Regions from separate parts of the Desulfothermus naphthae genome, predicted to be linked through region 2. Evidence: riboswitches for the same ligand, from Rfam matches in the RefSeq annotation. Region 2 holds a riboswitch; each other region holds the start of a gene.
What was found. Region 2 has a riboswitch for cobalamin ahead of ACYQ1E_RS02415 (ABC transporter substrate-binding protein). Riboswitches for the same ligand answer to the same signal wherever they lie in the genome.
Positions count from the first base shown of each region.

Region 1 (2,271 bases), 210 kb from region 2:
ACCTCAGGAATGAAATTAATTTCTTCTAAAAAAGGAGATAATTTATCTAATATTTCAAGAGACCACATTGTACCTTTCTCATTAAATACGTTTAAATCGTGTGTAATTTCTGGATCTAACAAATGACACACAAAATATACTTCATCATCCTTTAAAGGATCCTTTGGAAAATCAGAATGTATAAAAACTTCTACAACTCTATTATCCAATGAGGCGATCTTTTTTGCAATCTTTTTTAGAATTGATAAACTCTTCATTTATCCTCCTTAACTCCTAACTTTTTTGACTTAAATGTATTTTATAAAGGTGTGACTTAAATATTTCTACTTATTATTTAAGGTACTTTCCATTTTACTTTGTTCTTTTATGGCTTGCTCAATAGAGTCGATCAAGTCTTCCTTTTTTGCCATGTTGGAATCATAAAGTGCAATTTGTAGATTTATTGCCCTTTGTACAATTGGTTTGGTAATGTCAAAAAATTTTTTTAAAGAATTAATGGCATTTTCCATATCATCCATATATGCAAAACAAAGTCCTAAATAAAGAGATAAAAAATTATTCTTTACTCCTCTTTTCCTCAGTTCTAAAAATTCCTTCAGAGCCTTTTGTATATCTCCTAGCTTATAATAACAATAGGCTAATTTTTGACGAACCACTAAATTATCTGGATTATTTTTAAGTATTTCTAAATAAATTTCTTTGGCATCAAGGTATTTTCCCTGGTTTAAAAACTCGTCAGCTTTTTTTCCAGGGCCATGAACAATAGATGTGTAATGAGTGGGTTCCAAAGAAAATCTGTGTTTAAAACCAAATAAAAACTCTCTTCTACTAAGTCTGGTCTTTTTCATAAAAAAATTTTCTCCCAATCTCTGAAACAAAAACACCTTTATTATGGATGTAAAACAATCATCAAAAGGGCCTACTTTAATGTAAAATGAAAAGAAATTTTATACACAAAAGAGTTCCCTGACAAGAGATAATTTACAAAATTTTTATAGAGGTTGACAAAAAAATAAAGATAAAATATAAAGCCCTCCATCAGGTGCCGATTTAAGGCTTAAAAGGGAATCCGGTGAAAATCCGGAACCGGCCCGCGGCTGTAATAAGGGGACGAAAGCCACAGATATGCCACTGCCAAGGCCCCTAAGATTTAATCTTAGGTGGTTGGTGGGAAGGCGTGGTGAGTAGGAGGATCCTTAGAGTCAGAAGACCTGCCTGAAAAAAATATACCCTCGGGAAAAGGGGTAATATTTTATAGAAAGGGATAAAAACGGGAAATCCCGGAGAATTATAATTCTCAGGGATTTTTTTATTTTTATATATAAATTTAGTTGATTTTTTTATAAACATGGTATAGTAACATTTTAGTTTAACAAATAACACAAAAAATCAAAGGAGGAGGTATTTATGACACACAAAAAAATCTTTTTGGTCGCATTAGTGTTTTCTGTATTAACTGGTTTTAAAAGTTATGTCTACGGTTATGACATCACCAAACAACTGTCTCTGGATGTGTCCATAGCAGGCACATATCAGTATCTTGATTATGATTCTGAAGATAATGATGATTCCCTTGGGAGAGGTGCTATTGCTGCAGATATTGGCTTTAATCTTCATCCAACTGACATAGATGAATTTCAGGTTACTCTAAGTTATGCATCAGGTAATAGTTTACATGATAAATCCCCATTTATACTGGCCTCATATGCAGATGACCTAGAAGACGATGTAGAAGACATCAATGGCAGAAGTAGAGATTATTTATTAGAGGCTTGGTATAAACATACATTTAATTTAACCGAAGATATTTCCTTATCCGGTACCATTGGTATCATTGATTCAACAGGATATTTAGATGAAAATGAATTTGCCAATGATGAATTGAGTCAATTTATGAATGAAGTATTTGTCAACAATCCTTTATTGAATTTGCCATCCTACGATTCAGGCGGTGTAGTTGAACTTTCTTATAAAAATTTTTATCTCAAGGCCCTGGCCATGGACTCAAAAACTGATAAATGGGAAACACAAGATGAGAATGATACAAAATCTTATAACTACTATGGTGGTGAAATTGGATGTAGTTTAAATACACCTGTTGGTGAAGGTAATTATAGGGTAATAGGTTATATTACTTCAGAAGAGTTCGAGGGATGGGATAACTCAGAAGAGAAATATCAGGGAATGGGAATTTCAGCAGATCAAAAAATAGGAGAACTTTTTGGTGTATTTTTTAGGTTTGGATGGCAAGATGACGATGCAAAAGTAGAT
Region 1 is NZ_BAAHYQ010000001.1:712,592-714,862, forward strand. It holds gene ACYQ1E_RS03410 (hypothetical protein) at 1-257, opposite strand, end outside; gene ACYQ1E_RS03415 (tetratricopeptide repeat protein) at 324-848, opposite strand; cobalamin riboswitch at 1,024-1,233, shown strand; gene ACYQ1E_RS03420 (carbohydrate porin) at 1,408-2,271, shown strand, end outside.
Region 1: another riboswitch for cobalamin. It lies ahead of ACYQ1E_RS03420 (carbohydrate porin); the one in region 2 lies ahead of ACYQ1E_RS02415 (ABC transporter substrate-binding protein).

Region 2 (2,271 bases):
TTTAGAAGCAATATCCTTGACCCTCACGGCCTTTTTCTCTTCTTCCAGGCCAACTATTGCCTCTAAATAGTCCTCCATCTTGGGAGTAATGGGTTTATTTTTGGTTTTAGTGTCCATTTTTTTTATTTGAGTATCCACAAAATGTTTCATCAATCTAATTTATTATTTCATGGCCTTGATGTCAAGCTCTTTCTTTGTTAAAATTAAAAAAAACAAAATAATGGCAAAATAATTGTAATACCCATAAATACTGGTTAAAAATATTGCACCAACCAACCGACAGCTATTTTGCTGTGGCCTTCGACCTTGCTCCATCTTAAAAGCGACCCATCAAATTATTCCTCAGATAATACTTCTCAATATTCTCTCTTTAAATTCCTCATTTAAAGGAAACCAGTATAAGTCATAAATACTATTAAGCCATGTCTTTTTAAGGTTTTAAAAAATATGGTTGACAACGTCAGATTCCAAAGATAAGTTCCTTTGAAAAAACAAAATATCTCTAGGTTCCCTGACTTCAGGGTGAAACGGGAAGCCGGTGAAAATCCGGCACTGGCCCGCAGCCGTGAGAGGGGACGAAAGCTGGAATTATCGCCACTCTTGACACCTTTTGGCCAGGAATCTTCAAAAATTAAGGAGTTCGGTTAAAGGTGCCAAGGGGAAGGCTCCAGCTCGCTCTGGTAAACATCCCAAAAAAGAAATTCTATTCACCAGGGCGAGTCCTGTTGAATATCCTTAAGTATTCAACAGGGCGAGTAGGATGATCCTCGAGTCGGAAGACCGGCCTAGAGATAATAAAAAAGGACGAAGCTTCGAGGCTAACTGCTTCGTTCTCGGAAATGGTCACTTGCCTTAAGCTAAAGCCCATTTCCTGAGAACCCGCCTGAAGCTTCCTCCTTAGTATGCAAAAATAAATTGCATAAGGAGGAACAAAATGACTCATCAACTCTATCTTTCAATTTGATACCAGTTATTGTTTAAAGAAGTTTTTTATTTAATAGCTCTATCTATAATTGTGATCCTGGTGTAATTAGTTGTTTTTGTTTTCCTGAACAATTTAATTAAGGATATTTATGCCAATGAGTAAATATTTGTGGTGTGTATTAATTTTATTTCTATTATTTTCATGCCATTCTTCTACATTTGAGTCCTTTGGAGAATTTTCAATAAAAAAATTATCCAACGGAGTAAAAGAAATTACAGATGGTGTTGGCAGAAAATTTGTCTTGGTGCCAAAAGGCATAAAAGCGCCAAAACAATACACCAAAGATAAAATAATATATATCCCGGTTAAAAGGGTTATTGCATATTCAGGATACAATGTCTCCCTTCTTAGGGGCCTTGGAGTATTAAATACTCTAGTTGGAGTTACTCATAAAAAAGATTACTGGACAATAGACTATGTAAAACATGGCCTTGAAAATGGATCTATTATATATGTAGGTGAATCCAATGCAGTTGATTATGAGCTCATTAAAAAAGCAAGTCCTGAAGTAGTGTTTACCTGGAATCTGGCAGATATACCTAAATTAGAAGAAATGGGTATTAAATGCATTGTAACAACAACTAAAAGTGCAATGGATCTCAATACTAGAATGAAATTTATGTTATTTTTATCTCAATTCTTTAATAAAGAAGAGGTAGCAGAGGAATTTGTAAAGAGGGTCAAGAGGACTATAAAAGATATAAATACAAAATTAAAAGATATTTCATCAAAGCCAAAGGTAATATGGGGAGATATTTATGAAAAAAGGGTGTTAATTGAACCAGGGGATTCCTGGTCTGCACAAATTGTTGAAATAGCAGGTGGAGACTATCTCTTTAGCGATATTAGGGGGAGTTCCTGAATGGAGATATCTCTGGAGAGGTTTCTCTCCAGCGGAAGACAGGCAGATATATTGGTCACTTATCGCACTTCAATTACAGGTGCATCTTCTAAAGAAGCACTGGCTAAGATAAATCCTTTAATCAAAGATATAAAACCCCTAACAAAAGGAGCAGTTTATTCACCTCTGCCCAATTACTCTCAGTCAATGGATAGGTTAGATGAGATAATTAAAGAGATTGCAGCAATCCTTCATCCAGAAAAATTCCCAGGATATAGACTGAAATTTTTTACCAAACTTCCTGATAAAGGATAAAAAATATGGTTGGTTTTAAAAGGTCTTCCAGGGGTTTTATATTCATTTGTTGTGTTTTTATCCTCATAGTATTTATATGGCTATCTCTCTCAATAGGCTCAGTATCCATAACTCAAAAAAGACTCCTTTA
Region 2 is NZ_BAAHYQ010000001.1:505,192-507,462, reverse strand. It holds gene ACYQ1E_RS02420 (metal-dependent transcriptional regulator) at 1-117, opposite strand, end outside; cobalamin riboswitch at 488-803, shown strand; gene ACYQ1E_RS02415 (ABC transporter substrate-binding protein) at 1,080-1,847, shown strand; gene ACYQ1E_RS02410 (substrate-binding domain-containing protein) at 1,848-2,141, shown strand; gene ACYQ1E_RS02405 (FecCD family ABC transporter permease) at 2,147-2,271, shown strand, end outside.

Region 3 (2,271 bases), 280 kb from region 2:
GATGAGAAAAAAACTCCATTTCGTCTTGAAGGTAAATGGCATAAGTATTCATAGTTTCATCCATAACATCACCAATTACACTTCCGTCTTCTTTGGTATTTTTCCAATGTGCTTTTATAAAATTGGAATCTATACCAAAAGTTAAATAACTAAAATTCATAACTGGCATGGAGGCTTTAACTTGAGCACCAATATTCCTTCCCCAATAATCACGATCTCCATACAGGAACAAAAAGGGAGGTCCAAAAGGAGCAGGATTATCAACAATATGTTCCCATTTTCCTTCAACCTTATCATAATTAGTGAAGATCCTTGCTTCAATGTTTAAATTGTTAAAAAGAGAGGTATGTCCATTAAGATTCCAGAAATATGATTTTTTCTCTTGATCTTTTTTACGTTCTACTGGAAGAAACACGGTTGAACCCATCTCTGTGTCAGCTTTCATATAGTTTCCTGTAAATGTTATGCCAGTGACATCAGAAAAGTCATAGTCAAAACGTCCAAAAAATCTTGTATCGTCATAATTTGAATATTTATTTACATCTTTGGATCTTTTATTAAAACCACCTGTTGCAGGATTATAGATGTAATCTATTTGATTATCCCTACGATAATGGTTGTCTATGGTTCTATAACTTCCATTCAGAGAATAAGAAAACTTTCCTTTTCGTCCAACAACGCTAGCTCCCCCTTCTCTAAAATCATGTTTTCCACCCTTAAACATTGGAACAATATCAATGCCTTCTTTTTTTCTTTTCTTCGAAATAATATTAATAACTCCTCCCATTGCATTACTTCCGTAAAGTGAAGAAAAAGGACCTTTAACAACCTCTACACGTTCAATAGAAGATAATTGAAATTGGTTGAAATTAAGAAAACCTGTAATGGGTGAGTTAAGAGGCATTCCATCCATCATAAGCATTACCCTTTTGCTTCCACCTATGCCGCGGATGTAAACACTTATAGGAGGACCAAAACCAACATCTGAATATCTTCTGATATCAACTCCTCCAAGTTTTCTTAAAATATCGTCTATGTTGGTTGCAGAAGAATTTATAATATCCTTCTCTTTAACAACATCTACATTAGCGACCACCTTTTCAGCAGACCTTGGAGAACGGGTTGCAGTAACTACTATTTCTTCTATCTTATGAACTTTTTGGGCATTACTTAATCCTGGGAGAAAAAGAAAGATTAATAATGTAATAAAAGTTCTTTTCATTTTAACCTCCTCCTTTTCTTAAATTTTATTCAAAAAAAAGAGTCCCTGAACCGCACACAGCAGTCCAGGGACTCCCGTTTTATCCCAAAGGACCTCAGCTTATAGCTTTGGGCATCCGCCAAAGCTAATGCCTATGTTACTCAGGCAGGTCTTCTGACTCTAAGGATCATCCTATTCACCACGCCTTCCCAGGAGCATCCCTGCTCCCAGTGGCTTAATGTGGCTTTCGTCCCCTTATCACAGCCGCGGGCCGGCTCCGGATTTTCACCGGATTCCCTATTAAGCCTTACGGCACCTGAGTGACAAACTTTTTATAATATGTCTAACTATGTGTCAACTCCCTAAACACAACTGTCCATTTTGACATTATCCTTTTTCTTTTGTGTTATTTCAACATTAATTTTAACACACTAATCAAAATTCCAGTAAAAGTAGCAATCTGACCCAGCCAGAATATAAACATCCACTTTATGGTGTCTGCACGCCACTTGTGTATCTCTGTCCTTAACTTCTCTTCTGTGGCTTTTATCTCTCCTCTTACTTTTCCTTCTATTGCTTTTATTTCCCCTCTTAATCTTTCTTCAGTGGCCTTAAGTTCATCTTTAGTTACAAGCTCTTTTGTTAATTCATCTTTAAGCTCTGTCTTAATAATAACCTTTTGCTCTTTTGCCTTCTCTTCTATTGAATAAAGGCCTTTCTCTATTGCTTCTATTACCTTTTTCGCAAGTTCAGGGTCTGAGATAACTGCCTCTACACTCTTTGTTATCTCATATGGAAGATAGCCATGCATAAAAATGTTTCCCTAAATTACTTCTAATCTTCCGCCAGGTGTTGTGATATCCTTCTATTCTAAGAGTGTGGGATTTGATTTTAATTTTTAACCTTACAGACTGTGGTTTGCAAGAAAATTCTTTTTATTTCATACTAAATTTAAGTGCTCTGTTTTTATCTGATCAACCAAATTCACTAAATTTTCTGCTTTTAGGTCTTCAAGTAAAAAGTATTTCCCAGAAAGCCATTTTGCTAATTCTTTTGCAAGATCCATTTTG
Region 3 is NZ_BAAHYQ010000001.1:785,421-787,691, forward strand. It holds gene ACYQ1E_RS03750 (TonB-dependent receptor plug domain-containing protein) at 1-1,222, opposite strand, end outside; cobalamin riboswitch at 1,349-1,536, opposite strand; gene ACYQ1E_RS03755 (hypothetical protein) at 1,608-2,012, opposite strand; gene ACYQ1E_RS03760 (vWA domain-containing protein) at 2,142-2,271, opposite strand, start outside.
Region 3: another riboswitch for cobalamin. It lies ahead of ACYQ1E_RS03750 (TonB-dependent receptor plug domain-containing protein); the one in region 2 lies ahead of ACYQ1E_RS02415 (ABC transporter substrate-binding protein).